Regions from separate parts of the Nonomuraea sp. KM90 genome, predicted to be linked through region 4. Evidence: riboswitches for the same ligand, from Rfam matches in the RefSeq annotation. Region 4 holds a riboswitch; each other region holds the start of a gene.
The links. A riboswitch is a leader RNA that binds a small molecule or an ion and turns the genes downstream of it on or off. The one in region 4 is predicted to bind thiamine pyrophosphate.
Positions count from the first base shown of each region.

Region 1: it holds a riboswitch for thiamine pyrophosphate, as region 4 does, so the genes downstream of both, thiD (bifunctional hydroxymethylpyrimidine kinase/phosphomethylpyrimidine kinase) here and ACTWPW_RS07535 (purine-cytosine permease family protein) in region 4, are expected to answer to the same signal.
Region 2: it holds a riboswitch for thiamine pyrophosphate, as region 4 does, so the genes downstream of both, thiC (phosphomethylpyrimidine synthase ThiC) here and ACTWPW_RS07535 (purine-cytosine permease family protein) in region 4, are expected to answer to the same signal.
Region 3: it holds a riboswitch for thiamine pyrophosphate, as region 4 does, so the genes downstream of both, ACTWPW_RS01205 (FAD-dependent oxidoreductase) here and ACTWPW_RS07535 (purine-cytosine permease family protein) in region 4, are expected to answer to the same signal.

Region 1 covers NZ_JBQQCB010000015.1:33,597-40,701, reverse strand. The annotation lists gene ACTWPW_RS18520 (carbon starvation CstA family protein) at 1-930, shown strand, start outside; gene ACTWPW_RS18515 (TenA family protein) at 934-1,602, opposite strand; gene thiD (bifunctional hydroxymethylpyrimidine kinase/phosphomethylpyrimidine kinase) at 1,681-2,484, opposite strand; TPP riboswitch at 2,478-2,573, opposite strand; gene ACTWPW_RS18505 (histidine phosphatase family protein) at 2,590-3,243, opposite strand; gene ACTWPW_RS18500 (DNA polymerase domain-containing protein) at 3,304-4,251, shown strand; gene ACTWPW_RS18495 (M28 family metallopeptidase) at 4,371-5,873, shown strand; gene ACTWPW_RS18490 (RHS repeat-associated core domain-containing protein) at 5,925-7,105, opposite strand, start outside.
Region 2 covers NZ_JBQQCB010000097.1:25,916-33,020, reverse strand. The annotation lists gene ACTWPW_RS48170 (ABC transporter permease) at 1-626, shown strand, start outside; gene ACTWPW_RS48165 (glycine betaine ABC transporter substrate-binding protein) at 623-1,579, shown strand; gene ACTWPW_RS48160 (SDR family oxidoreductase) at 1,628-2,479, shown strand; gene thiC (phosphomethylpyrimidine synthase ThiC) at 2,428-4,020, opposite strand; TPP riboswitch at 4,013-4,125, opposite strand; gene ACTWPW_RS48150 (hypothetical protein) at 4,216-4,566, shown strand; partial or broken gene ACTWPW_RS48145 (universal stress protein) at 4,579-5,412, shown strand; gene ACTWPW_RS48140 (cellulose binding domain-containing protein) at 5,448-6,557, shown strand; gene ACTWPW_RS48135 (YbaK/prolyl-tRNA synthetase associated domain-containing protein) at 6,541-7,038, opposite strand; gene ACTWPW_RS48130 (ArsR/SmtB family transcription factor) at 7,028-7,105, opposite strand, start outside.
Region 3 covers NZ_JBQQCB010000001.1:186,141-193,245, forward strand. The annotation lists gene metF (methylenetetrahydrofolate reductase [NAD(P)H]) at 87-1,007, opposite strand; gene ACTWPW_RS01185 (polyprenyl synthetase family protein) at 1,101-2,168, shown strand; gene thiE (thiamine phosphate synthase) at 2,664-3,302, opposite strand; gene ACTWPW_RS01195 (Rv2175c family DNA-binding protein) at 3,280-3,654, opposite strand; gene ACTWPW_RS01200 (NAD(P)/FAD-dependent oxidoreductase) at 3,685-4,848, opposite strand; TPP riboswitch at 4,907-5,023, shown strand; gene ACTWPW_RS01205 (FAD-dependent oxidoreductase) at 5,013-6,197, shown strand; gene thiS (sulfur carrier protein ThiS) at 6,194-6,394, shown strand; gene ACTWPW_RS01215 (thiazole synthase) at 6,387-7,105, shown strand, end outside.
Region 4 covers NZ_JBQQCB010000004.1:254,470-261,574, forward strand. The annotation lists gene ACTWPW_RS07525 (ATP-binding protein) at 1-1,499, opposite strand, end outside; gene ACTWPW_RS07530 (methylated-DNA--[protein]-cysteine S-methyltransferase) at 1,595-2,173, shown strand; gene ACTWPW_RS07535 (purine-cytosine permease family protein) at 2,133-3,470, opposite strand; TPP riboswitch at 3,461-3,573, opposite strand; gene ACTWPW_RS07540 (hypothetical protein) at 4,103-4,525, shown strand; gene ACTWPW_RS07545 (rhodanese-like domain-containing protein) at 4,757-5,080, opposite strand; gene ACTWPW_RS07550 (winged helix-turn-helix transcriptional regulator) at 5,077-5,496, opposite strand; gene ACTWPW_RS07555 (MFS transporter) at 5,627-7,000, shown strand; gene ACTWPW_RS07560 (Fpg/Nei family DNA glycosylase) at 6,993-7,105, opposite strand, start outside.

The DNA of each region.
Region 1 (7,105 bases), on a different contig from region 4:
GCGGGCGTCGTCGGGGCCACCGTGCAGACCGCCGCCGAGGCGGTCACCAACATGGGCTTCGTCATAACGCCCGAGGAGTTGCAGGCGGCCGCGGCGGCCGTGCAGGAGGAGACGCTGATCGCCCGGACGGGCGGCGCGCCCACGCTGGCGGTGGGCATCTCGCAGATCTTCTCCGGGTTCCTCGGGGGAGCGGGGCTGCAGGCGTTCTGGTACCACTTCGCGATCATGTTCGAGGCGCTGTTCATCCTCACCACCGTCGACGCCGGGACGCGGGTGGGGCGGTTCATGCTCCAGGACACGCTGGGCAACCTGTGGAAGCCGATCGCACGGGTGAGCTGGTGGCCGGGGCTGGTCGCCTCCAGCGCCGTGGTCGTGGCGGCCTGGGGATATTTCCTCTACCAGGGCGTCAACGACCCGCTCGGCGGCATCAACCAGCTCTTCCCGCTGTTCGGCATCGCCAACCAGCTCCTGGCGGCCGTCGCGCTCACTGTGGCCACCACGCTGCTGATCAAGAGTGGCCGGCTCAAGTGGGCCTGGGTGACGGGGGTGCCCCTGGCCTGGGACGTGGCGGTCACGCTGACCGCCAGCTACCAGAAGGTGTTCTCGACCGACCCCACGCTCGGCTTCTTCGCCCAGCGTGACCGCTATCAGACGGCGCTCGACCAGGGACAGCTCCTCGCGCCCGCCAAGACGACCGGCGCGATGCAGCAGATCGTGATCAACTCCACCGTCGACGGCGTCCTGGCGGCGCTGTTCGCCATCCTGATCATCGTGGTGATCCTCGACGCGGCCCGCGTGTGGATCAAGGCGATCAGGACGCGGGAGCCGCTGCCGGACACGGAGGCGCCGTTCGAGGAGTCCAAGATCCTCGCCCCGGCCGGGCTCATCGCCACCCGCGAGGAGAAGGAGATGATGGCCAAGGCGCCGTGATGGTCAGGGCGCGAGCCACCGCTCCGTCGGCCAGGTCTCGCGCCGCCAGGCGCTGTCCCAGAACATCCACTCGTACGCCGCCGCCCGGCCGTAGGCCTCTCCCATGGCCTCGCGGGTGGCCGGGTCGGCGGCGGCGGCGAGCCGGTCGGCGATGCCCTTGGCCTGCTCGACGGAGGCCGCGAAGGCCGGGTCCGCGTAGGTGGAGATCCACTTGACGTACGGGTGCTCCGGGGTGGCGTACTTCAGCAGCGCCGTACCGACGTCCTGGTAGATCCAGAAGCACGGCAGCACCGCCGCCGCGATCACCGGGTAGGGCGCGGTGAGCGCCGTGGCCTGCAGGAACGACGCGTACGCCAGGCACGTCGGCGACATCGCCAGGCCCTTGGCGTCGGCGCCGAGCTCCTCGGCGTAGCCGGCGTGCAGCATGCGCTCGGCGGCCAGCGCGGTGTGCGCGCTCTGGGCCCAGAACGCCGCGTCGGCGGGGTCTGTCGCCCGCACGGACGCCGTGGCCAGCGCCTTGGAGAACGCCTCCAGGTAGCGGGCGTCCTGCACGATGTAGAAGCCGAACCGGTCGGGGTCGAGGGTGCCGTCGCCGAGCGCGACGAGGAAGGGGTGCTCGTGGATGGCGCGCATCAGCTCGGCCGTGCGCTGCCAGATGTCATCGCAGAACATCGCGTCTCCTTGGGAACGGCAATCTGGGGGCGGCAATCTTGGGGGCGCAGGTTTGGGGCGCAGTCTTCGGGAGCGTGCTCACCAGATGGCGTGGAAGTGGTGGACGGGGCCGTGGCCGTGCCCGACGTCGAGCGTGTCGGCCGCGCGCAGCGCCTCCGTCAGGTAGGTCTTCGCCGCCCGCACCGCGCCCGGCCAGTCGTCGTGGCGGGGGCGCAGCGCCGCGATGGCCGAGGACAGCGTGCAGCCGGTGCCGTGGGTGTTGCGGGTGTCCACGCGGGGCGCGGCCAGCTCGATCGCGCCCTCGGGCGTGGCCAGCACGTCCACGCAGGTGTCGCCGTCCAGGTGGCCGCCCTTGAGCAGCACCTGCCGGGCGCCCAGCGCGCGCAGCCGCCGCGCCTGCCCGTGCATCTCGGACAGGCCGCGGGCCGGCTCCTCGCCGAGCAGGTCCGCCGCCTCGGGCAGGTTGGGCGTGATCAGGTCGGCGCGGGGCAGCAGCGTCTCGCGCAGCTCGGCCACGGCGTCGGCCGGCAGCAGCCGGTCGCCGCTCTTGGCCACCATCACGGGGTCGAGCACGACGAAAGGCGGCCGGTACGTGTCCAGTGCCGCCGCCACCGCCTTGATCAGCGGCGCGGTGCCCAGCATGCCGATCTTCACGGCGTCCGCCGGCACGTCGGTCAGCAGCGTGTCGAGCTGGGCGGCGACGAACTCGGCCGGCACCTCGTGGATGCCGGTCACGCCCGTGGTGGTCTGCGCGACCAGCGCCGTGACGACCGTCATGCCGTAGGCGCCGAGCGCGGAGAAGGTCTTCAGATCGCCCTGGATGCCGGCGCCGCCGCTGGGGTCGGTGCCCGCGATGGACAGGACTCTGGGTGCGTCGCTCACCGAGATGACGTCCCTTCGCTAGTGCGAACTAGATCAGGTTCGACGGGTGTGATCTCAGCCCGGGTCTCCGGGCACCCCGCGTCAGTGGCCCACTGTAACAGGCGCTCAGCCGCGCAGCTCCGGGGGGAAGCCGGTCCAGCGCAGCTCCACGGGAAGGTGACCCATGTCGTTGAAGAAGAGCAGCGAGGGCGGCCGGCCGGGGGCGTAGCGGATGGCGGTCAGGGCGGCGTTGGCGTGGTTGAGCCCGAGCCAGCGCCACTCGGGGGCGTCCTGGGCGGCGCGTACCAGCCAGCCGATCAGGAAGTTGTGCGTGACCACGAGCTCGTGGCGGGTCTCGTCCACCGTCTCGTCCACCGTCTCGTCCACCGTCTCGTCCACCGTCGTGTCCACCGTTCCGCCCACTGGGCCGGTGAACAGGTCGAGGGCCTCGCGGGCCAGCTTCGGCTCCGCCCCGGGGAACCGGGCGAGGAAGCCGAGGAAGTGGTCGGCGTACTCGGGGGGCAGCTCCTCCCTGGCCGGCAGGTACGGCACGTAGTCGCCGGCGGCCTCCGACACGCGCAGCGGGACGCCGGGGAGGTGCTCGCCGATCAGGCGGGCGGTCTCGGCGGCCCGGGGGAGCGGCCCGTGGTGGACGGCGGCCAGCGGGACGCCGCGGAGCCGCTCGCCGAGCAGCGCGGCCTGGCGGCGGCCGGCGTCCGTCAGGCCGCTCTCGTCCGGGGTGGCCTCGCTGTGCCGGGTGAGGTAGAGGAGACGCGTCATGGGGATCATTGTGGCCCGCGAATGTTGACCACACGTTCGAGTGTCGGCATCGTAGGGCGGGTGGCCGCTGATGAGACGCGCGACGGGGTCGCCCTGACCAACCTCGACCAGCCGTTGTTCGACGGTGCCGGCGCCACCAAGCGCGACCTGGTCGACTACCTCGACGCGGTCCGCGACCGCATCCTCCCGGTCCTGCGCGACCGCGCGCTCTCGGTCATCCGCGTGCGCCCGGGCCAGGAGCCGTTCGTGCAGAAGAACCTGCCCAAATACGCCCCCGACTGGGTGCGCTCGGTGTCCATGTGGGCGGACGCGTCGCGCCGGCAGGTGACGTACGCGCTGTGCGACGACCGCAGGACGCTGCTGTGGTTCGCGAACCAGCGGGCGGTGGAATACCACCCGGCGCTGTTCGTCGGCGACCACCCCACCCACATGATCCTCGACCTCGACCCGCCGGAGCACGACGACTCCTTCTCGCTGGCCGTGCGCGGCGCCTTCCTCGTCCGCCAGGCCCTCGACGACGCCGGGCTGAGCGGGGCGGTGAAGACCAGCGGGGCGAAGGGCGTGCACGTGTTCGTGCCCGTGGCCGAGGGCACGGCGCCGGACGACCTGGCGGCGGCCACCCGGGCCCTGGCCGCCCGCGCCGAGCGGGTGGACCCGGCGCTGGCCACCACGGCGTTCATCCGCGAGGACCGCGCGGGCAAGGTCTTCCTCGACTCCACGCGCGCGGGCGGCGCCACGGTGGCGGCCGCCTACAGCCCCCGCATCCGGCCGGGCGTGCCCGTCTCCTTCCCCGTGGCCTGGGCCGACCTCGACCGCGTGGCGCCGGCCGACTTCACCATGCGCACCGCGCCCGGGCTGCTGGCCGAGGGTGATCCGTGGGCCGAGCACATGCCCGCGCCGCAGCGGCTGCCGGACGACCTCATCGCCGAGGGGCACACGATCCCGGTCGCCCGCGTACAGGCGATGCACGAGGGCAAGCGGCGTGCCCGCGCCCGCCGCGCGGAGTAAATGTCCGGAATTTGCAGCATTAGTGGGTCTTCTCAGGGGTTCCTGGCCGGGTTACGTTCCGGTGGCGGCGGCTCGGGGGAAATCGCCGCGATCTCCGGTCTGTTCCTGGGGGAACCCCTATGCGAAGAATGCTCATCGTTCTGATCGCCGCACTCTCCTTACCGCTGACGATGGCCGCGCCGGTCAACGCGGGCGGGCTCGACGACGTGTTCGCCAAGCTCCTCGTCAAGCAGGTCAAGGGGGCCAACGCCAAGAAGCACCTCGACGCCCTGCAGGCCATCGGCACCGCCAACGGCGGCAACCGCGCCGCCGGCACGCCCGGCTACGACGCCTCGGTCGACTACGTGGCGGGCAAGCTGCGCAAGGCCGGGTACAAGGTCACGCTCCAGCCGATCAACTTCGTCGAGAGCTGGTCCGAGAACTCCCCGCCGGTGCTCGACCTCACCGCGCCGACATCGAAGTCGTTCGTGCCCAACCAGGACTTCTTCACCTTCCAGCCCTCCCCGGCGGGCGACGTGACCGCGCAGGTCCAGGCCGTGGACGTGACCCTGCCGCCGACCCCGGCGTCCAGCTCGACCAGCGGCTGCGAGGCGTCGGACTTCGCCGGCTTCGTGGCCGGCCGGATCGCTCTCATCCAGCGCGGCACCTGCGCCTTCGCCCAGAAGATCCGCAACGCGGGCTTCGCCGGGGCCTCCGGGATCATCGTGTTCAACGAGGGCCAGCCGGGGCGGACCGACGCGTTCCCGCTGGACATCGGCGAGTGGCGGGCCGGCGTGCCGATGGTGTTCGCCAGCTTCGCCGTGGGCAACGAGCTGGCCACCACCGCCGGGGCGACCGTCCGGCTCAAGGTCGACTCCAACCTCGTGCTCGGCACCAACGACAACGTCATCGCCGAGTCCCGCTTCGGTGACCCGCGCAACGTCGTCATGGTCGGCGCCCACCTCGACAGCGTGCCCGCCGGGCCCGGCATCAACGACAACGGCTCCGGCACGGCGGCGATCCTGGAGGTCGCCGAGGAGATGGCGCTCTACCCGGTCAAGAACAAGGTCCGCTTCGCCTTCTGGGCCGCCGAGGAGATCGGCCTGCTCGGCTCGGACCAGTACGTGGAATCCCTGTCGGAGGCGCAGCGCGACCGGATCAGGGTGTACCTGAACTTCGACATGGTCGCCTCGCCGAACTACGCCTACAAGCTGTACGACGGGGACGACTCGGACAGCGTCGGCTCGCCGGCCGGCCCGCCCGGATCGGCCCAGATCGAGCAGCAGCTCGCGGCCTACTACGACTCGCGTGACCTGGCCACCGTCGGCACCGACTTCGACGGGCGCTCCGACTACGGGCCCTTCATCGCGGTCGGCATCCCGGCCGGTGGCATCTTCACCGGCGCGGAAGGCATCAAGACCGCCGAGGAGGCGGCGCTGTTCGGCGGCACGGCCGGGGTGGCGTACGACGTCTGCTACCACCAGGCGTGCGACACGATCGCCAACGTCAACGCCACGGCGCTCGACGTGGACGCGGACGCGATCGCCGACTCGGTGGCCCGGTTCGCCTTCAACCTGCGCGCCATCCCGCCCCGGCAGGCGCCGCAGGCGGCTGCCGCCCTGTCGGCGGAGGCGGCTGAATGACCTTGTGACGCCCGGCCGGGTGGGAGGTCGTTCCACCCGGCCACGGCGTCTTCACCGGAACTCGGGCGGCTCCAGCGGGGAGGGCGTGGAGCCGAGCGGGTCGGACCAGGTCGTGGCGTTGACCACGTACGCGTGCGGGTCCCACCCGCCCCTCAGCCCGATGGGGTCGGCGGTCGCGTAGCGGCCGGCCTCCGGGTCGTAGTGGCGCAGGAAGTTGTAGTGCAGGCCCGATTCGGCGTCCTCGTACTGGCCGGGGAAGCGCAGCGGGCAGTCGGTCCCCGACGTGATCGCGCCCGGGGAGGCGCCCCAGAGCGTCTGCCGGAGCCGCCAGGCGACGTTCCCCTCGGCGTCCACCAGCTCGGCCGGGGTGCCGATCAGGTCCGTGGCGATGGCGTAGAACCGCTCGTCGGTGCCCTCCTGGGGGATGGCCGTGCGCTCGGTCTGGCCCAGCGGGCGGAAGGAGCCGGGCGCCCAGTCCCAGGCCGTCACGCGGTCCTCGCACGCCTGCTCGGCGAGGGTGAGGCCGTCCCACGCGAAGTCCGTGCGCTGCGCGCCGTCGGCGCGTTCCTTGGCGATGCGGCGGCCCAGCGGGTCGTAGAGGTAGCGCCAGCGGGTCCCGTCCGGGGCGGTGACGGCGGTCAGCCGGTCGTCGGCGTCCCAGGTGTAGTGCCAGGTGCGGGGTTCGGACGACAGGACCCCGCGCTGGCGCAGGATCGTGCGGCCCTGGCGGTCGTACTCGTAGCGGGTGCGGCCCGCCTGGCGGACCATGGTGCCGGTGTACGCGCGCGGGCCCCGGGCGTCCGCCGGCTCGGGCCAGTGGGCGTCGGTGATCTGGCCCGAGACGTTGTAGGTGTAGCGCTCCGACCAGCCCGTCCCGTGGACGGCGGTGACCCGGCCGACCGGGTCCAGGTCGAAGCGGCGGCGGCCGCCGAGCAGGTCGTCGATCTCGGTGAGCCGGCCGTCCCTGCGGTAGCCGTACGTGCGGCGCTGGACCACCCGGTGGGCCGGGCCCCTGGCCAGGGTCTGGGCCTGGAGGTGGGAGTCGTCGTCCCAGACGTGGGTCAGGGAGACGTCGGTGCCGAAATCACGGGATATTTCGCGTCTTGCCGGGTCGTGGGTGAAGCGGAGGGTGTGGCCGGCCGTCCGGAGGGTCAGGGGGAGGTCGCGGGCGTCGTACGTCCAGGTGGTCTCGGCCCCTGACGGGGTGCGGCGCAGCACCCTGCGGCCCAGGG
Region 2 (7,105 bases), on a different contig from region 4:
AGCGCGGCTCGCTCGGCCTGCCGTTCATCCTCCGGCGCACGTGGGAGCACGTCCAGCTGGTGTTCTACTCGACCGTGCTGGTGCTGGCGGTGGCGCTGCCGCTGGGCGTGCTGCTCACCCGGCGCGGGCTGCGCCGGGTGACGCCGATCGTGCTGTCGCTGGTGAACCTGGGTCAGGCCATCCCGTCGGTGGGGCTGGTCGTGCTGCTGGCGGTGCTGTTCCGGATCGGGTTCTGGACGGCGGTGGCGGCGCTGTTCGCGTACGGGCTGCTGCCGACGCTGCGCAACACGATGGTGGGGATCGAGCAGGTGGACCCGCGGCTGGTCGACGCCGGCCGGGGCATCGGCATGTCGGCGGCGGGGGTGCTGTTCCGGGTGGAGCTGCCGATGGCGGCGCCGGTCATCATGTCGGGCGTACGGACCACGCTTGTGCTGAACGTGGGCACGGCGGGCGTCGCGGCGTTCATCGGCGCGGGCGGGCTCGGCGACCTGATCACCGCGGGTGTGAGCACCCAGCGCAACCTGGTCCTGGTAACCGGGTGCGTGCTGATGGCGGTGCTGGCGCTGCTCATCGACTGGCTGGGCGGGCTCGCGCAGCGGCTCCTCGCGCCGAAGGGGCTGTCGTGAGGGCTCTCACGGCCGTGCTGTTCCTGCTCACCGTCGCCGCGTGCGGGCTGCGGCCCGCGTCGTCGTTCGTGCCGCCGGTCGAGCCGGGCAGCATCCGCCCGGTGCCCTCGCTCCAGGGCACGACGGTGCGGGTGACGTCCAAGGAGTTCACCGAGCAGCTGGTGCTCGGCAAGATCGCGGTGCTCGCCCTCACCGCCGCCGGGGCGGACGTGGCCGACCAGACGAACGTCCAGGGCAGCGTGAACGCCCGCGCCTCGCTGACGCGTGGCGACGCCGACCTGATGTGGGAGTACACCGGCACCGGCTGGATCACCTACCTCGGCCAGGCCGACCCGGTGCCGGGGGCGGAGCGGCAGTTCGAGGCCGTACGCGACCTCGACCTGCGCAGGAACGGCATCGTCTGGCTGCCCCCGGCCCCGCTGAACAACAGCTACTCGATCGGCGTCACGCGCGCCACGGCCGGCCGATGGGGCCTGACGAAGATCTCGGACATGACCAGGATCCCCGTGGACCAGCGGACGTACTGCGTCGACCACGAGACCTTCGGCCGGGACGACGGCTTCCTCGGCATGCTGAGAGGCTACGGCCTGGAGTACGGCAAGGACGTCCCCAGGGGGAACGTGCGGCGGGTCTCGGTCGGCGTCCTGTACGACTCCGTCGCCCGCGGCCAGTGCGCCATGGGCATGGTCACCACGACCGACGGCCGCGTCAAGGCCCTCGACCTGGTCCTGCTGGAGGACGACAGGCGCTTCTTCCCCCAGTACAACGCGGCCGTGACCCTGCGGCGCGAGCTGGCCGACGCGCACCCGGAGATCGCGCGCATCTTCGCTCCCATCAGCGCCCGGCTGACCGACGACGTGATGCGCGACCTCAACGCCAAGGTCGACGTGGACGGCGACGTGCCGGTGCTGGTGGCCCGCGACTGGCTGAGGTCACAGGGCTTCGTGAAGTAGGCGATCCGCTGGCGTTAGCCATACCCGAACACGGGCAGGCCGCTGTTCATGTCGGAAACACCACCACCCCAGACCCAGCCGTACCCGGGTCGCACCGGCGAGATGGCGCCGGAGCCGCGTGACGAGATGCGCGACTACGTGGGCCGTGACCTGCTGAGCGGCAGGAAGGCCCTCATCACCGGCGGCGACTCGGGCATCGGCCGGGCGGTCGCCGTGGCCTTCGCCAAGGAGGGGGCGGACGTCGCGATCGCGTACCTGAGCGAGCACGAGGACGCCGCCCACACCCGCAAGCTGGTCGAGGAGACCGGCCGGCGCTGCGTGCTGCTGCCCGGCGACCTGGCCGACAGCGCCCACTGCGCGTCGGTCGTCGAGCAGGCCGTCGCCGAGCTGGGCGGCCTGGACGTGCTGGTGAACAACGTCGCCTACCAGGCGCCGGTGAGCGGTCTGGAGGAGCTGACCGACGAGCAGTGGGAGCGCACGTTCGCGGTCAACATCCACAGCTACTACCGCGTCACCAAGGCGGCCCTCCCGCACCTGCGGGAGGGCTCCGCGATCGTCAACACCTCCTCGATCAACGGCCTGCGCGGCAACAAGTCGCTCATCGACTACGCCGCCACGAAGGGCGCCATCAACGCCTTCACCTACTCCATGGCCCAGAACCTGGTCGAGCGCGGCATCCGGGTCAACGCCGTGGCGCCGGGGCCGGTGTGGACGCCGCTGATCCCGGCCACGATGCCCGAGGAGAAGGTGGGCAAGTTCGGCGAGCACGTGCCGATGGGCCGGCCGGCCGACCCGGACGAGATCGCCCCCTCGTACGTGTTCTTCGCCTCCGGGCGCATGTCGTCGTACTACACCGGCGAGGTGCTGGCCCCCGTCGGCGGGGAGACCCTGCCGGGCTGATCGACGTAGACGGTGCCGCCGCGCTGCCGGAACTCGGCCGACTTCTCCGCGAAGCCCGCCTCCCGGATGTCGTGGCTGATCCGCATCGAGCAGAACTTGGGCCCGCACATCGAGCAGAAGTGCGCGGTCTTGGCAGGTGCGGCGGGCAGCGTCTCGTCGTGGAAGGACCGCGCCGTGTCGGGGTCGAGCGAGAGGTCGAACTGGTCCTCCCAGCGGAACTCGAACCGCGCGTCCGACAGCGCGTCGTCCCACGCCTGCGCCTGCGGGTGCCCCTTGGCCAGGTCGGCGGCGTGGGCGGCGATCTTGTACGTGATCACGCCGGTCTTGACGTCGTCCTTGTCCGGCAGGCCGAGGTGCTCCTTGGGGGTGACGTAGCAGAGCATGGCGGTGCCGAACCAGCCGATCATGGCGGCCCCGATGCCCGAGGTGATGTGGTCGTATCCGGGGGCGATGTCCGTCACCAGCGGGCCCAGCGTGTAGAACGGAGCGTCGTCGCAGAGCTCGCGCTGCAGGTCCACGTTCTCCTTGATCTTGTGCATGGGCACGTGCCCGGGGCCCTCGATCATCACCTGGACGTCGTGCTCACGCGCGATCGCGGTCAGCTCCCCCAGCGTGCGCAGCTCGGCGAACTGGGCCTCGTCGTTGGCGTCGGCGATCGAGCCGGGCCTGAGCCCGTCGCCGAGCGAGAACGACACGTCGTAGCGGGCCAGGATTTCGCACATCTCGGCAAAGTTCTCGTACAGGAAGCTCTCGCGGTGGTGCGCCAGGCACCAGGCGGCCATGATCGAGCCCCCGCGCGAGACGATCCCGGTCTTGCGGCGGGCGGTGAGCGGCACGAACTCCAGCCGCACCCCCGCGTGCACGGTCACGTAGTCGACGCCCTGCTCGCACTGCTCGACCAGCGTGTCGCGGTAGACCTCCCACGACAGCGCCTCCGGCCGGCCCTTGACCTTCTCCAGCGCCTGGTAGATGGGCACGGTGCCGACCGGGACGGGCGAGTTGCGCAGGATCCACTCGCGGGTCTCGTGGATGTCGTCGCCGGTGGACAGGTCCATGATCGTGTCGGCGCCCCAGCGCGTGGCCCAGGTCATCTTCTCGACCTCCTCCTCGATGGAGGAGGTCACGGCGGAGTTGCCGATGTTGGCGTTGATCTTCACCAGGAAGTTGCGGCCGATGATCATCGGCTCGGACTCGGGGTGGTTGACGTTCGCGGGGATGATGGCCCGGCCCGCCGCGACCTCCTGCCGGACGAACTCGGGGGTGACGCCCTCGCGCACGGCCACGAACTCCATCTCCCTGGTCACCAGCCCGCGCCGGGCGCAGGCGACCTGCGTGACCGGCTCGCCCGCCGCCCCACGCTCGCGGATCCACCCCTCGCGCAGGCGGGGCAGCCCCTGCCGGAGGTCGGGCCGGAAGGACGGGTCGGTGTACGGGCCCGAGGTGTCGTACAGCGTCACCGCCGAGCCGTCGGACAGCCGCACCTCGCGCATCGGCACGCGCAGGTCGCCGCGGTAGATCTTGGTGAAGCGCGCGTCAGTCATCGCGCAAACTCCCTTCGCCGGCATTACCCGGAGCAGGTTCTGGCGGTCGGCGGCTGTCAGCCGTCCTCTCAGCCCGGTCTCCACCGGGCTCCCGCGTTGGACGGCGAAGATCGTACCCAGATGTGCCCCCGGCCGAAACCCGCGCGGCGAGGTTTGACGAGCGCCCTCGGCGGTAGGCTCCCCATCAGGGGAAACATGAAGAGAATCGCCGCTGTCGCAGGACTACTCGTCGTGATGGCCGCGTCCGGCGCCACCGCCGCCGCCGGGGACGGCATCGATCAGCACGAAGTAAGCCAGGAACAGTACGACACCCTGATCGCCCAGTGCCGCTACGCCGACACCGGGAAGGCGAAATGCCGGGCCGCGGTCAGAGAGATGTACCGCGTCGGCAGAACCGACAGAAGCCTCGACTGCCGGTCCTACTCCGGCGTGACCGTCTGCGGCACGCTGCGGCTCAGCAGGTCCGAACGCGCGTGCGTCCGTGACTCGGAGGCCCAGGGGCTGCCGTTCCGCCGCGCCGAGGTGGAATGCTACGCGCTGTCCTGAGGGGGCTGGGACGTGATCATCGTAGGGGTGGACGGCTCCCGCACCGGCCTTGAGGCGGCCGGCTGGGCCGCGGCCGAGGCTGAGCTGCGCCAGGCGCCGCTGACCGTCGCGCACGCCGTGCCGAAGTGGGTGTGCGAGCAGGGCGCCGTCCGCTACGCCGAGGTGGCCCGGTGGATGCGCGACGGCGCGAACACGGTGCTCACCTCGGCGGAGGAGCGGGCCCGCCGGGAGTGGCCGCAGGTGCGGGTGGAGGGCGTCCTGCTGCCCGGCGATCCCCGCTCCGCGCTGGTCAAGGCGTCCGAGGGGGCCGAGCTGCTGGTCGTCGGCAGCCGCGGGATCGGCGGCGTCCGGGGGTTGCTGGTCGGGTCGGTCGCGTACGGGGTGTCCGCGCACGCGCGTACGAACGTCGTACTGATCCACGGGCGCCCCGACACCCCGCGCGGCGAGATCGTGGCCGGGACCGACGGCTCGCCCGGCGCCGGGCGGGCACTGGAGTTCGCCTTCCACGAGGCCGAGCTGCGCGGCGCCCGGCTGCACGCCGTACAGGCGTGGGCCTGGCCGCACGTGAGCGGCTTCGAGCCGGCCGACCGCGAGAGCGAGCAGGACACGCTGCGGAGGTTGAAGGAGTCGCTGACCGCGCACCGGGAGCGGCATCCCGGGGTGGACGTGGTGGCGGAGGTCGTCCACGGGCACCCCATGTAGGTGCTCAAGGAGGCCGCTTCCGGCGCCGACCTGCTCGTGGTCGGCTCGCGCGGGCACGGCCAGCTCGCGGGCATGCTCATCGGCTCGATCAGCCAGGCCCTGCTCCACCACGCCCCCTGCCCCCTGGCCGTGGTCCGCGCCTGAAAGTTACATGCGTCGCCCCAGGTCACGCCCCCGCGATGATCGTCTCCCTTTCCGCCGCGAGCCCGCGCTCCTACGATCTGCGCAGGCTACGACGGGAGCAGACGATGCCCAAGACCGGCGCCGCGCTGGCCGCGATGCTGGCCCTGGCCGCCGCGGTGTTGTTCGCCACCACCGCATCGGCCGGCGCCGCCGCCACCAGGATCATGCCCCTGGGCGACTCGATCACCGGATCCCCCGGCTGCTGGCGGGCCCTGCTCTGGAACCGCCTCCAGAGCACCGGCCACACGAACGTCGACTTCGTCGGCACCCTCCCGCCCCAGGGCTGCGGGGTCGCGCACGACGGCGACAACGAGGGCCACGGCGGCTACCTCGCCACCAACATCGCCGGCCAGAACCTGCTGCCCGGCTGGCTCTCCGCCACCCGGCCCGACGTCGTGCTGATGCACCTGGGCACCAACGACGTGTGGAGCAACATCGCGCCGGCGACGATCCTCGGCTCGTTCACCACGCTCGTCAACCAGATGCGGGCGAGCAACCCCGGCATGAAGATCCTCGTCGCCAAGATCATCCCGATGAACCCGTCCTCCTGCGCGGACTGCGCCCAGCGGGCCGTGAACTTCAACAACGCCATCCCCGCCTGGGCCGCGGCCACCAGCACCGCACAGTCGCCGATCACGGTCGTGGACCAGTGGACGGGCTTCAGCACGGCCACCGACACCTACGACGGGGTGCACCCGAACGCCGCGGGCGACCAGAAGATGTCCGACAAGTGGTACCCGCCCCTGGTCGAGGCCCTGTCCGGCACCGCCACGCCCACCGCCACCACCACGACCCCGCCGCCGCCCGGCGGCTGCACGGCCACGTACAGCAACACCGGTCAGTGGCAGGGCGGCTTCCAGGGCGAGGTCATCGTCAAGAACACCGGCACCACGCCGATGAACGCGTGGACGGTGGCGTGGACGTTCGCCGACGGCCAGCGGGTCACCCAGCTCTGGGGCGGCACGCTTAGCGCGAGCGGCTCCTCGGTGACGGTACGCAACGCCGGCTGGAACGGCCTGCTGGCGCCCGGGGCCTCCACCGCGTTCGGCTTCCTGGCCTCCTGGAACGGCACCAACACGGCCCCCACGCCTAGTTGCTCAGCGTGATGTCCGCCATCCGGGGCGCCGCCAGCCGTACGTAGTCGTCGGTCGCCAGCGCCACGGAGCGGTCGAGCCGGGCGGCGTTGAAGTACAGCTCGGGCCGGTCCAGCAGCGAGGGATCGGCGACCAGCTCGAGCCGGGAGTCGTAGCTGAAGGGCAGCACGGTCCCGCTCACGCTCCCGGCCAGCTCCTCGGCCTTCTCCTTGCCGGCGAAGGCCACGTACGTGCCGTCGAGCAGCGCCTTGACCGCCTGGAGGTCGAGCCGGGCATCGCCGGGCACGACGGCCAGCACGTGCCGGGTCTGCTTCTTGCCGACCTTGACCATCACGATCAGGCACTTGGCGGCCTGCGCGACGTCGTGCCCGCGCAGCGCGCTGACCAGCTCCGTACGTCCCTCGGGCGCGTGGTCGATCACCCGATAGCGCGCCCCGGCGGCGTCCATGTCGGCGATCAGGCGCTCGTAGGCGGCGTTCGGCTCACCAGTCACTGCTCAACAACTCCTTCGCGGCGGCGATCCGGCCCTCGTCGCGCTGGTAGAACACCCACTGCTTGAT
Region 3 (7,105 bases), on a different contig from region 4:
ACGGAAAGTAACCGACCCTTTACCGATCCGGCCGCCGTCCGACACCCGCCCGGTCCCCCTGCGGGCGGGTGGCCGGACTGGCCGGCTCAGGCGGTCAGCGGGATGCGGTCGAGCCGCTGGAACACCTCGCGGGACGCGCTCGACCGGTTGAACGTGATGAAGTGGATGCCCGGCGCGCCCTCGTCGAGCAGCCGCTGGCACAGCTCGGCCCCGTGCTCGATGCCCAGCCGCCGCACCGCCGCCGGATCGTCCTTGACCGCCTCGAACCTGGCCGCCACGTCCGGCGGGAACGGCGCCCCCGACAGCTGCTCGGAGCGCGCGATCGTGCTCATCTGGGTGACCGGCATGATGCACGGGATGATCGGCGTCTCGCAGTCCCTGGCCGCCACCCGGTCACGCAGCCGCAGGTAGTCCTCCGCCTGGAAGAACATCTGGGTGATCGCGTAGTCGGCGCCCGCCTCGCACTTGCGGACGAAGTATTCGGTGTCGGACTCGATGGACGGCGAGCGGGGGTGCTTGTAGGGGAAGGCGGCCACGCCCACGCAGAAGTCGCCCGACTGCCTGATCAGGCGCACCAGCTCCTCGGCGTAGAGCACGCCCTCCGGGTGCTGCACCCACTCGGCCGTCGGGTCGCCCGGAGGGTCGCCGCGGACGGCCAGGATGTTGCGCACGCCGGCGTCGGCGAAGCGCCCCACGAGGTGGCGCAGCTCGCGGACGGAGTGGTTGACCGCGGTGAAATGCGCCACAGGCGTGAGCGTGGTGTCGTGGGCGATCCGCTCCACGATGTCGACCGTGCGGTCACGCGTGGAGCCGCCCGCGCCGTACGTCACCGAGACGAACGTCGGCCGCAGCGACTCCAGCTCCCTGATCGCCCGCCAGAGCTGCCGCTCGCCCTCGTCGGTCTTCGGGGGGAAGAACTCGAACGAGAACGACCGGCCACCAGCGGCGAGCATGTCGCGGACGGTGGGAACACGATCGGGCCGGATGGAGGGTCGACCAAGCGCCATGGCCCCAAGGCTACCGCTACATCTTCCGAGCCACCGGGCCAGACGGGACACCTGGCAATCCGATCGCGTACATCCGGCCACTAGTCTCATGACATGACCACTGACGCCGCCGGCATGGACACCTTGCGCACGCAGGTGGAGCGTGCCCTCGGAGAGTTCGTCGAACGGCAGCTGCCCCCCGGCGGCGACCCCGAGTTCGCCCCGCTGCGCACGGCGGCCGACGAGCTGCTGTCCGGCGGCAAGCGGCTGCGTCCGGCGTTCTGTTACTGGGGCTGGCGCGGCGCGGGCGGCACGGACGAGCCCGGCGTCTTCCGCGCCGCCGCCTCTCTTGAGCTGCTCCAGGCCAGCGCGCTGGTGCACGACGACGTGATGGACAAGAGCGACCTGCGCAGGGGCATGCCGTCCGCGCACCGCCGCTTCCAGGCGATGCACGAGAAGTCCGGCTGGTACGGCTCGGCGCAGCAGTTCGGCGAGGGCGCCGCGATCCTGCTGGGCAACCTGCTGCTGATCTGGTCGGGGGAGATGTGGCGGGCCAGCGGCCTGCCGCGCGAGTCGCTGGAGGCCGCCCAGCCGGTCCACGACCACATGCGCACCGAGCTGATGTGCGGGCAATACCTCGACCTGCTGGAGCAGGCGCACGGGGAGAACACGTTCGACTCGGCGCTGCGGGTGGCGCTGTACAAGAGCGGCAAATACTCGGTGGAGCAGCCGCTCAGGCTCGGCCTGGTGCTCGCCGCCCGGGAGCTCGCGCCGTGGATGGACGACCTGTGCACCGGCTACGGCAGGCGGGTCGGGATCGCGTTCCAGCTCCGCGACGACATCCTGGGGGTGTTCGGCGACCCGGCCCAGACGGGCAAGCCCGCGGGGGACGACCTGCGGGAGGGCAAGCGCACGATGCTGGTGGCCCGCACGCTCGCGGCCGCCTCCCCGGCGCAGGCCGCCACGGTGCGGCGGCTGCTGGGGGATCCGGCGCTGGACGAGCGCGGGGTGGCGTCGCTGCGGCGGATCATCGACGACACGGGTGCGCTGCAGGAATGCGAGGACCTGATCGGCGACTACCTGGGGGAGGCGCTGGCGGCGCTCGACGCGGCCCCGGTCACCCCGGACTCCCGTGCCGCCCTGACCGACCTCGCCATCGCCGCCACCTCCCGCAAAACCTGACCACCCCGCTCCGCTGGCCACCGGGCCTGGACCCAACGCGCCGTTACGGGCCGACGGCCTCGCACCCCGAACACACCGCACGTACGCAGCGCACGGAGACGGCGCACAGACCCCGGGCACAGGCGACGACCGGACAGGCCACGCTCGAAGGAGGCGCGGCACCGCAGCGCGAAGGACGGGCGCGGGAAAGCGGCACGAATACCGGCAGGGGGCCCCGAGCCCGCCACCACATCTCCCGGACGTGACGCCCGGAAGGCGGCGCCCGAAGAACGGGCACGGAAGCAACGGGCACGGAAGCTAGGCGCGGCGGCGGGCGCGGAAGCCGGGCGCGGCGGCGGCGCGTGAAAGCGGCACGGGCAAGCGGCGATCGGGCAGGCCAGGACCGCGGAGCCGGGGCCGCCAGGACCGCGGAGCCGGGCCCGCGGAGCCGGAGCCGCCGGGACCGCGGAGCCGGGTCCGTTGGAGGCGCCCGCTGTCAGGGCGGGCGCCTCGGGGTCAGCGGGCCGACAGCCGCTTGGCGAACTCCGCCGCCGCGGCCCCGGGGTCGTCGGCGTCGGTGATCGCCCGGACCACCACCGCCCGGCGCACGCCGTACGACATCACCTCGTCGAGGTTGGCGAGGTCGATGCCGCCGATCCCGAACCACGGCCGCGACGTCCCCAGCGACGCCACATGCCTGAGCAGCGGCGGGCCGGGGGCCGGGCGGCCCGGCTTGGTGGGCGTGGGCCAGACGGGGCCGCAGCAGAAGTAGTCGACGCCCTCCTCCACGGCCGCGGCGGAAGCCTCGGCGGCGGAGTGGGTGGACCGTCCGATGACGATGTCGTCGCCGAGTATCTCTCGCGCGACCGTCACGGGAAGGTCGTCCTGCCCCAGGTGGAGCACGTCGGGCCGGGCGGCGTAGGCGATGTCCGCCCGGTCGTTGACGGCCAGCAGCTTGCCGTGCCGGTCGCAGGCGTCGCGGAAGATCTCGAGGAGCGCGAGTTCTTCGCGAGCCTCCAGGCCCTTCTCCCGCAGCTGGATGATGTCCACGCCCCCGGCCAGCACCGAATCGAGGAACTCTGCCAGGTCGCCGCGGTCGCGGCGGCCGTCTGTGCAGAGATAGAGGCGGGCCTCAGAAAGCGAGGGCTTGGGCACGCCGCTTGACCTCGGTATGACGGCCGGCCTTGATCGCCTCTATGGGCGATCCGGGCAGCGACTCGTCTGGGGTGAAGAGCCAGCGCAGCGACTCGACATCGTCGTAGCCGGCGTCCTGCAACACGGTCAGCGTGCCGGGCAGGCCCTTCATCACGTCCTTCCCATCGAGGAACACCGCGGGCACCTGTGGCCCGCCGCTCCCGCGGCGCACGCCGAGGAGCTTGTGGTCCTTGAGGAGCTGCTTGGCCCGCCCGATCGAAAGGTCAAGGCGCGAGGCCACTTCGGGGAGCGTGAGCCACTCGTCGACGAGCTGCTCGGTCTCCCGGTCGATCTGTGCAACAGAAAGCGTCACGAAACCACAACTACCACATGCCGTCCTTGCTCAAACAACACAATCCCGTAGGGGGACTTGTGGATCTACCAGGCGTTCCGCGTCGAGGCGGTGGCCCGCCTCGATGATCCGCCGCCCCTGTACGAGATCGCGCGGCCGGTCCACGGCGAGCACCGCGGCGAGGGTGTCGCCGGCGGTGAGCCAGACGGCCGACCACTTGCCCTCGGGCTCTCCTCGATAGACCAGCCGTTCCCCCGCGGGGTGGTGGCCGGAGTATTGCACCATGTGCCCGAACTGCTCGGACCAGAAGTATGGCACCGGATCGTACACGGCTTCCTCCCCCAGCAGTGTCGCGGCGGCGACCTCGGGGGCGTTGAGCGCGGTGTCCCAGTGTTCCACCCTGAGCCTGACCTGCCAGCGGCGCGACCACCAGGCGGCGCAGTCGCCCACGGCAACCGTGTTCGGGAGCGAGGCGCGCAGGTGCTCGTCGGTGACGACGCCGTTGTGGAGGTCGATGTCGGCGCCGGCCAGCCATTCGACCGCCGGGCGCACGCCGATGCCGGTGACGACCGCGTGGGCCTCGACGAACTCGCCGCCCACCAGCCGCACGCCGCCCTCGTCCACGGAGTCGACCATGGTGCCGAGCCGCAGGTCGATGCCGTCGTACCAGCGCTCGGTGCGGGCCCCGATCTCGGTGCCGACGGCGGTCGCGAGCGGGGTCTCGGCGGACTCGATCACCGTCACCTCGCAGCCGGCGCGGCGGGCCGCCGTGGCCACCTCCGCGCCGATCCAGCCGGCGCCGACGATGGCAAGGCGGGCGCCGGGGACGAGCATGGCCCTGAGCTCGTGGGCGTCGTCGATGGTGCGCAGCACGTGCTGGGGGCCGTCGCCGGGCAGCCTGATCGGCTCGGCGCCGGTGGCGATGACCAGGCTGTCGTAGCCGATCTCGCCCTCGGTGGTCTCCACGACGCCCTCGCGCAGCGACTTGGCGCTGACGCCGGGCCAGAAGTCGACGCCCATGGACTCGAGGTCGGTCTCGACGTAGCTGGAGTCGGCGTCGCCGGCCAGGACGGCCTTGGACAGGGGCGGGCGGTCGTAGGGGCGGTGGCGCTCCTGGCCCACCAGGGTGATCCGGCCGTCGAACCCGCGCCCGCGCAGTGCCTCGACCGTACGCACTCCGGCCAGGCCCGCTCCCACCACCACGACATGCTTCACGTTGATGACCATAACGGGGGCGGTGCGTGGACGTCGCACCGAGGCCGTAGGCTGTGGACGTAAGACGCGCGGGAGTCCGGCCGTAACCGGGCTGAGAGGAAGGCTGCACCGGGCCTTCGACCGCAAGACACCTGATCCGGATCATGCCGGCGAAGGGAGCGCATGTGGACGTGATCGTGGGTGGCGGGGTCGTCGGGCTTTCCGTCGCCTGGCGGATGGCCCGTGAGGGGCGGCAGGTCACCGTGGTCGACCCGGCTCCGGGCACGGGTGCCTCGCACGCGGCGGCGGGGATGCTGGCCCCGGTCAGCGAGGTGACCTACACCGAGGCGCCGCTGCTGCGGCTGGGGATGGCCTCGCTGCGCCGCTGGCCCGCCTTCGCCGCCGAGCTCTCCGCGGACGCCGGCCTGGACGAAGCCGCCGGACCGGGCGCGGAGCAGGGGCCGAAGCGGCCCGGCGCGGGTCGGGGGCTGAACCGGCCCGGCGCGGGGCGAGGGCTGGATCTCCGGTCGGACGGGACGCTCGACGTGGCGTTCGGGGCCGACGACCTGGCGGCGCTGGACGAGCTGGCGGCGTTCATGGACAAGCTGGGCCTGCCGGTCGAGCGGCTGACCGGGCGGGAGTGCCGCCGGCTGGAGCCGATGCTGGCACCCTCCGTGCGCGGCGGGCTGCTGGCGGCCGGTGACGCCTGGGTCGACCCGCGCCGCGTGACGGCGGCGCTGCTGGCCGCCCTGGAACGGAGGGGCGTGCCGCTGGTCAGGGCCCGCGCGACTGGGCTGCTGCGCGAGGGCGGGCGCGAAGGTGGGGCGGTCACGGGCGTGCGCCTGGACGGCGACCCCGCCGAGCTGCGGGCCGAGCGGGTCGTCGTGGCGGCCGGGGCCTGGAGCGCCGAGCTGGCCGAGGTGCCGGTGCGGCCGGTCAAGGGGCAGATCATGCGGTTGCGCTCGCCGCAGCCGCTGCTCGGCCGGTGCGTACGCGGAACCGTGCACGGCTCGTACGTCTACCTGGTCCCCCGGGGCGACGGCGAGCTGGTGGTCGGGGCCACGCAGGAGGAGCTGGGATTCGACACCCGGGTGACCGCCGGCGGGCTCTACGAGCTGCTGCGGGACGCCAGGGAGCTGGTGCCGGGCGTCACCGAGCTGGAGGTCGCCGACGTGGTGGCGGGGCTGCGGCCGGGGACACCGGACAACCTGCCGGTCATCGGGCCGAGCGGGACACCGGGGCTGGCGTTCGCGACCGGGCACCACCGGGGCGGCGTGCTGCTGGCCCCGCTCACGACGGCCATCCTGCTGGGCGAGGAGAGCGAGCTGGCGGCCCTGTGCACGCCGGAGAGATTTCGGGAAATTTCATGATTGTTACCATCAACGGGGCCGCGCACGAGGTGGTCGACGGCATCACCGTGGCGCAGGCCGTACGCATATTGACCGCGGTCACCACCGGAGTGGCCGTGGCCGTGAACGACGAGGTGGTCACGCGCGGCGCCTGGGACTCGACGGCGCTGCGCGACCGTGACCGCGTGGAGGTTCTGACGGCGGTGCAAGGTGGATGATCTGATCATCGCCGGGGAGAAGTTCTCCTCCCGGCTCATCATGGGGACCGGCGGCGCGCCCTCGCTGGAGGTGCTCGACCAGGCGCTGGCGGCGTCGGGGACCGAGCTGACCACGGTGGCGATGCGGCGGCTCGACCCGGGCTCACGGGGCTCCGTGCTGGACGTGCTGCACAGGCGCGACATCAAGGTGCTGCCCAACACGGCCGGCTGCTTCACCGCGGGCGAGGCCGTGCTGACGGCCCGGATGGCCAGGGAGGCCCTGGGCACGAACTGGGTCAAGCTGGAGGTCATCGCCGACGAGCGGACGCTGCTGCCGGACCCGATCGAGACGTTCGACGCGGCCGAGCGGCTGGTGGCGGACGGGTTCGTGGTGCTGCCGTACATCGGGGACGACCCGGCGCTGGCCCGGCGGCTGGAGCAGGCCGGCTGCGCCGCCGTGATGCCCCTGGGGGCGCCGATCGGCTCGGGGCTGGGCATCCGCAACCCGCACAACATCGAGCTCATCGTGGAGGCCGCCGGCGTGCCGGTGATCCTCGACGCGGGCATCGGCACGGCGAGCGACGCCGCGCTGGCGATGGAGCTGGGCTGCGACGCCGTGCTGCTGGCCACGGCCGTCACCAGGGCGCAGCGGCCCGACCTCATGGCGGCGGCCATGAAGGGCGCCGTGGTCGCCGGGCGGCTGGCGCGGCAGGCGGGCCGCATCCCGCGCCG
Region 4 (7,105 bases):
AGCACGTACGGCAGCCCGTCCGGCATGACCACCTCGACCCGGTGCCGGTCAGACAGGGCGGGCAGCCCCAGCGTGGCCGCGTCGATCCGCTCGGCCAGGTCGAACTCCTCGATCCGCACCTTGAGCTCGTCGGCCCCGGCCCTGGCACCCAGCAGCAGGTGGTCCATGAGCTCGCCCAGGGACCTGGCCCGCTCGGCGATCGTGTGCACGGCGGAGCGGCGCTCGGGGTCGCCCATCTTGTCCCAGCGCGAGTCCAGCGTGCTGGCGAACCCCCGCACGATCGTGATCGGCGTACGCAGCTCGTGGCTGGTCGTGGCCAGGAACAGGTCCTTGGCCTCCTCCAGCTCCTTGGCCGCGGTCACGTCGCGGAAGTCGACGACCACCTCGCCGGTCTCCTCGATCTGCGCGCTCACCACGTCCAGCCACCGCCCGTTGTCCATCTGGGAGGTGACCTTCTCGCCCGGCTTGGGCAGCGGGAACGGCGGCGGCCCGCCGATCACGGACGCGGCGGGCAACGCGGTCAGCTCGGCGGCGGCCGGGTTCCACCGCACCACGTGGCCGGCCTGGTCGAGCACGGCGATGCCGTCGGCGCTGGCGTCGAACACGGCCCGCTCGTGCGCCCGCTGCCGCACCGCCTCCTGGTAGGCCACCGCGTTGCCGACGGCGATCCCCGCATGCCCGGCCAGCAGCTCCAGCAGCTCCAGCTCCAGGTGCCCCGGCCTGCGCCGGGCGAACAGCGAGTAGAGCGCGCCGTACGGGCGCCCGCCGACCGCCGCCAGGCCGAGCGCGATCGTGTGCAGGCCGTTGAGCCGCGCCCACACCAGGTCGTCGAGCCCGTCGGACTCCAGCATCACGGTCTTGCCGGTGCGTAAAAGCTTGTCCACCAGGCTCGTACGCAGGTCGCTGGTGGCGCCCCTGATCGTGTCCGGCAACTGGTACGTGCTGACCACCCGCAACCTGTCACCCTCGATCAGCACGAACCCGCCCGCGTCCGCCCCGGTGAGCTCGGTGAGGTTGGCGGAGATCCGGTCGAGCACGGCCGACAGCTCCAGCTCGGAGTTGATGTCGCCGACCACGTCGGTCAGCCGGCGCACGAGCCTGGCCCGGCGCGCCATCCGGTTCCTGGCCACCTCGTCGGCCCGGGCGGGGTGGTAGACGCACACGTAACCGCCCACGGCGTTGCCCAGCCGCAGGGCGCTGATGTCCACCCGCAGGTCGAGCACCGTGCCGTCGCTGCGCACGCGCTTGGTGCGCAGCGACACGGGCTCCCCCGTGCGTACGCGTTCCAGCACGGCGTTGTGCTCGGCGGTCAGCTCGTCAGGCACGATCGGCGCCCTGCGCCCGAGCAGCTCCTCCGCCGGCCACCCGAACACGCGCTCGGCCGCGGCGTTCCACACCAGCACGCTCTGGTCCCGATCGAGCGCCACGACGGCGTTGGGCGAGCTGGCGAGCGCCGCGCGAGCGATCTCATCGTCACTACCGGCCCATTCGTCCCCCACACCTCCATAGTGCACGTGGCGCGGTGGGTGCGTCGGGCGATCCGTCCGATACGCTGCGGTCACGGTAATTCCTGGCGGGTGGGAGGGTGAGGGGTATGTCGAGCAACGATCTCGATGCCCTGCTGCGGGTGACCTCCAGCACCTATCGGGGTGACACACCACCGGACATCGCCTTCGGCACCTACGACGGGGCCGTGGGCAGGATGGTGCTGGCGGTGACCGGCAAGGGCATCGCCGCCTGCAGCTTCGAGCCGGAAAACGACGTCTTCGAGCTGGTCAGCAGGCATGTGGGCCGGTTCATCGGGCCCGACGCGCGACGCCTCGACCCGGTGCGCAGGGAGCTCGACGCCTACTTCTCGGGGCGGCTGCGCGCGTTCGCCACGCCGGTGGACCTGACGCTGGCCACGACTTTCGCGCGCACGGTGCTGCAGAAGACCATGGCGGTCCCCTATGGCACCACCACCACGCTGGAGCAGATCGGCGAGAGCATCGGCCGGCCGCGCGCGCTGCGGGCGATCGGCAACGCGCTGGCCTCCAACCCCATCTGCGTGATCGTGCCCTGCCACCGGGTGGTGCGCGAGGACGGCGCGCTCGGCGACTACGCGGGGGGCGCGGCCGCCAAGCAGCACCTGCTCAACGTCGAGCGGCGGACCGCCGGGCCAGCAGCCCGATGAGCAGCGTCACCAGCGCGGCCACCAAGGCACCGCCCAGGGCGCCGTTCATCCACGGCTGCCGGACGAAGCCGAGGACCTCGCGCACGCCCGCCCACCACGCGTCCCACTGGGGGATCGTCGGCGTCGAGGTCGTCAGCCAGTAGGCGGCGAAGCCCAGCGCCCACGGCACCAGCATCGACCAGCGCGAGGGCGCGTCCTCCGCGGTGTTCCAGCCCGTGCCGCGGCGCAGCAGGAAGTAGTCCACGGCGAGCACCGCGAACATCGGCACGAACACCGCCCCGATCAGGCCGAGGAACACCCCGTACGAGGTGACGTCCACCAGCAGGGCGATCACCACGGTGAGCACGCCGATGCCGACGGAGAAGACGCGCCGGTCCATCCGCGGCATCAGGTTCTGCAGCGAGACCGTGGTGGAGTAGACGTTGGCGAAGGACTGGTCGGTCTCGCGCAGGACCAGGATGCCGAAGAACAGCGCGCCCAGCGGCACCGCCACGAACGGCCCGAACACCGACGTCTGGTCGGCCTGCACCCCGGCGGCGCCCGCGAGGGCCACCGCGTACACGCCCAGCCCCAGACACGCCACCTGGGCCAGGGTGTATCCGCCGACCACGCCGGTGAAGGCGGCCCTGCTGGAGCGCGAGTGGCGGGCGAAGTCGGCGGCCATCGGCACCCAGGACACCGAGAGCGCGATCACGTAGTCGACCGCGGCGGGGAAGGCCGTCCAGCTCCCGCCCTCCGGGGAGGGGGCGTCGCGCAGGAAGAACACCGTGAACCAGATCATCGCGATGATCACGCCGACGGTGACGTACCGGCGCAGCAGCCGGATCGACCCGAGCGGCCAGATCGTCAGCGCGGTGGTCAGCACCCCCGCCACGACCACCCACACCTGGTACGGCACCGAGCCGAAGATCGCGGTGGCACCCTTCGCGATCACCCAGAGCTCGAAGGCCCCCCAGCCGATCATCTGCACGATGTTCAGCACCGTGGGCACGTAGGAGATCCTGGCCCCGAACAGCCCGCGCAACAGCACCATCGCCGGCTGCCCGGTCTGCGTGCCGGGGATGGCGGACAGGCCCACCATGGCGGTGCCGATCAGGCTGCCCACCACCGTGGCCACCAGCACCGCGGCCAGGCTGAGCGGGGCGTCGCCGAGCGGGTTGAGCAGGAGCAGGGCTCCGGAGAAGCCGAGGAGGCTGACCCCGAGGTTCGCCCAGAGAGCGCCCTGGTCGAGCACGCCGAGGGTCTTCGGCGGGCGGCCTTCGAGGGTCAGCGGAACTTCTTCGACGCCATGCGTCATCGCACACTCCCTACGCCGGCATTACCCGGACAGGTTCATGCGGTCGGCAGCAGCAGTAGCTACCCTCTCAGCCTGGTTGCCCCAAGCTCCCGCGGGGGTTGGTACACGAAGCCGGGATCATCCCAGCTCGCGCCCCCATGATGCACCATTCGTCCTAGATCGGCCACCACCGGGTAGCTGCCATCGCGCCCTGGGGAGAGTCCGTGCAGGTCCGCAGGACGAACAGCTGGAGAGGCCTCTCGCACCGCGTCGGCGGGCTGCCCACGCACGCATTCTCCAAGCCACGCTGTACATCACTGCCGAGCGACCAGGCATATTCCCGGCATATTCCACGGTGCTGCCGAGGAGTGCAACGATCGCTCCGGTGAACCTCGGGCCGTATTCCACCCCCCTGGCACCAGGCGAGGCGACCCTGACCCGCCCGGGTGTGGTCGGAAAGCCCACGTCATCAGAGACGACGACATCCGGCACCCCGGCGCCACCTGTGCGATGCTCACCGCCTTCGAAGACGTCACCTCGCACGTCTCCCCCGCCGGCCACGCGGGAGGGCTGAAGTTCACGTTCCACGGCCAACCGAACCAACCGAGACATCTCTTGCTGGAGGACTGTTGAAGACACGCATTCTGGGCGCCGTGCTGGGAATCGCAGCGTTGAGCGGGCTGCTGGTGGCAAGCCCGGCGCAGGCGGCCGACGGAGTGTCCTCCGCCCGCGTGGAAAACCCGGACAGAGCCGGCGCCGGGTACGTCCGGACGACCGTCGACTTCGTCAGCCGGACGAGGGTCGTCTTTCGGAACTTCACGGTGCGCGACATCTGCCCCGCTGACAACCATGGGGTGCGGGCCCAGATGGAGTGGACGCACACCGACCTGACCACCGGGTACAGCGCCTGGAAGGTGGACACCAGCTGCGGCTCCCACGGCACCAACTTCGGAAACTTCGTCCGCACCGGCCCCAAGCCCATCCGGCTGGTCCGCGTGAGGGTGTGCATCTACAAGCGATCAGGCCAGCACCTGGCTTGCGACTACAGCCTGTCCCGAGACAACCAGTACACCTGAGCCGCTGACGCTCAGGCTCTCAGCTGGTCGGCGTAGGCGGTAACCGAAGGCGTCGGCGAGCAGGGCGAGTTCGCCGTAACCGGAAGCGAAGCTTGAACGTACGCCGCCGGCCTGCCGAGCTCGGCCTCGCCGTCGGTGAAGAAGGCGGCGTGGATGGTGAATCTCGCGCTGCAACTACTCGAAGGCGATCTCCATCGACCGGGCCCGGTGCCGCATCGCGGTAACGCCGCCTCATGCCACGAAGGGCTCCTGGCCCGTCTCGCTGACCATCGGCCGGCGCGCGGACTCCCACGACTGCATGCCGCCCCCGACGTTGACCGCGTCGCGCCCGAGCTGGTTGAGCCAGGCCGCGACCTGCAGCGAACGGCCGCCCACCCGGCACACGACGTAGACCGTCCGGTCGCCGGGCACCTCGTCGACCCGGCCCTGGATCTGCGTCATGGGGATGTGCACGGCTTCGGGCGCGTGCCCGGCCAGCCATTCGTCCTGCTCGCGGACGTCGAGCAGGTAAGCGTCGGCGGGAACGGCGTTGGCCTCGATCTCAGGAACGGTCATGGCTCCATCATCTCGCGCCGCGAGTCGTAGGCCGCACGCGCCTCCGCGATCTCCGCCTGATGCTCCTCGGTCCACGTGACCAGGGACTTGATGGTCTGGTGCAGCGTACGGCCGAGCGGCGTCAGCGCGTAGTCCACCCGGGGCGGCACCACGGGGTGAACCGTGCGGGTGACCAGGCCGTCGCGTTCGAGCTGGCGCAGGGTGACGCTGAGCATGCGCTGGCTGACGCCGTCGATCTCGCGGCGGAGCTGGGTGAAGCGCAGGCTCTGGCAGTCGAGCAGGGCGATCACCAGCAGCGACCACTTGTCCGCGATGCGGTCGAGGATCTGCCGGACCTCGCAGTCCTCGCGGGTGTCCCACTGGCGTACGTCGTAGTCGTCGTCCACGGTGCCTTCGCAGTAACTGAGTGATCTCAAAGTGCCGTCTTCCACGACATTTCATCCTGGCCCATGATGTGGACGGTTACAAGAGAGAACCGACATGCCGAGAAGTAACCGGGGGTTTGTTGTGTCTGTGCCCGCCCGTTCCTGGGGCGTACTGATCGTTTTGTGCGGTGCCATCTTCCTGGAGGGCATCGACGTGGCCATGCTGAACGTCGCCCTCCCGTCCATCCGGGCCGACCTCGGGCTTTCCACCAGCATGCTGAGCGGGGTCGTCAGCGCGTACGTGCTGGGGTACGGCGGTTTCATGCTGCTCGGCGGCCGGGCGGCCGACCTGCTGGGCCGGCGGCGGATGTTCCTGCTCTGGCTGGTGGTGTTCCTGCTCTTCTCCGGTCTCGGCGGCTTCGCGACCGAGGGCTGGGTGCTGCTGCTGGCCAGGTTCGTCACGGGGGTGGCCGCCGCGTTCATGACCCCGGCCGGCCTGTCTCTGATCACCACGAACTTCCCCGAGGGCAGGCAGCGCAACCGGGCCCTGCTCATCTACGCGGGCACGGCGGCGGGCGGGTTCGCGCTCGGGCTGGTGATCGGCGGCCTGCTGACCGCGATCGGCTGGCGCTGGGTGTTCTTCGCCCCCGTTCTGCTCTCGCTGGTCATCCTGCTGGCCGCGATCCCCCTGCTCAAGGAGCCGGCCACGGCCCGCCCCGCGGTGCGGGGGTTCGACGTGGCGGGCGCGGTGAGCATCACGGGGGCGATGATGCTGCTGGTCTACGGTGTCGTACGCCTGGAGCACCCGTCCGACGGCCTGCCCCTGACCGTGGCGGTCTTCGCCGCCGGCCTGGCGCTGGTCGCGGCCTTCGTCGCCGTCGAGCGCCGCTCCGCCGTCCCGCTGGTCCGTCTCGGCATCCTGCGCTCGGGCCCGCTCGTCCGGGCCAACCTGACGGCCGCCCTGCTCACGGCCTCGTTCTTCGGCTTCCAGTTCCTGGTCACGCTCTACCTCCAGGAGTTGCGCGGCTGGTCCACCATCCAGACGGGCCTGGCCCTGCTGGCGGCCGCCGCCGACGTGGTGCTCGCGCCCACGCTCACGCCGTGGCTGGTCAACCGGTTCGGCAACGCCAAGGTCGTGCTCGGTGGCCTGCTGTCGGGCCTGCTGGCGTACGCGCTGTTCCTCGGGGTGGGCCTGGACTGGGCGTACGCGGCGATGCTGCCGTCGATGCTGCTGATCGGCCTGATGTTCGCCTTCGTCTACGGCCCGCTGACGATCGTGGCCACGGACGGCATCGCCGAGCACGAGCAGGGCCTGGCCGGCGGGCTGATCAACTCCTCGTTCCAGTTCGGGGCGGCCCTGGGCCTGTCCCTGGTGACCGCGGTCAACGTGGCCGCCCTGGGCACGGCGACGGGCGCCGAGGCGGGCCTGGCCGCGATGCGGACGGCCCTGGTGGTGCCCGTGACGGCGACCCTGCTGGCCGCGATCATCGCCGCCGCCGGCCTGCGTTCCCGGGTCCGCGACGAGAACCGGGTGCTGAGCGGCAGCGCTACTTGAGCAGCTTGGACAGGCGGCGGTCGGCCAGCGGCTTGCCGCCTGTCTGGCACGTGGGGCAGTACTGCAGCGATGAGTCGGCGAACGAGACCTCGCGGATCGTGTCGC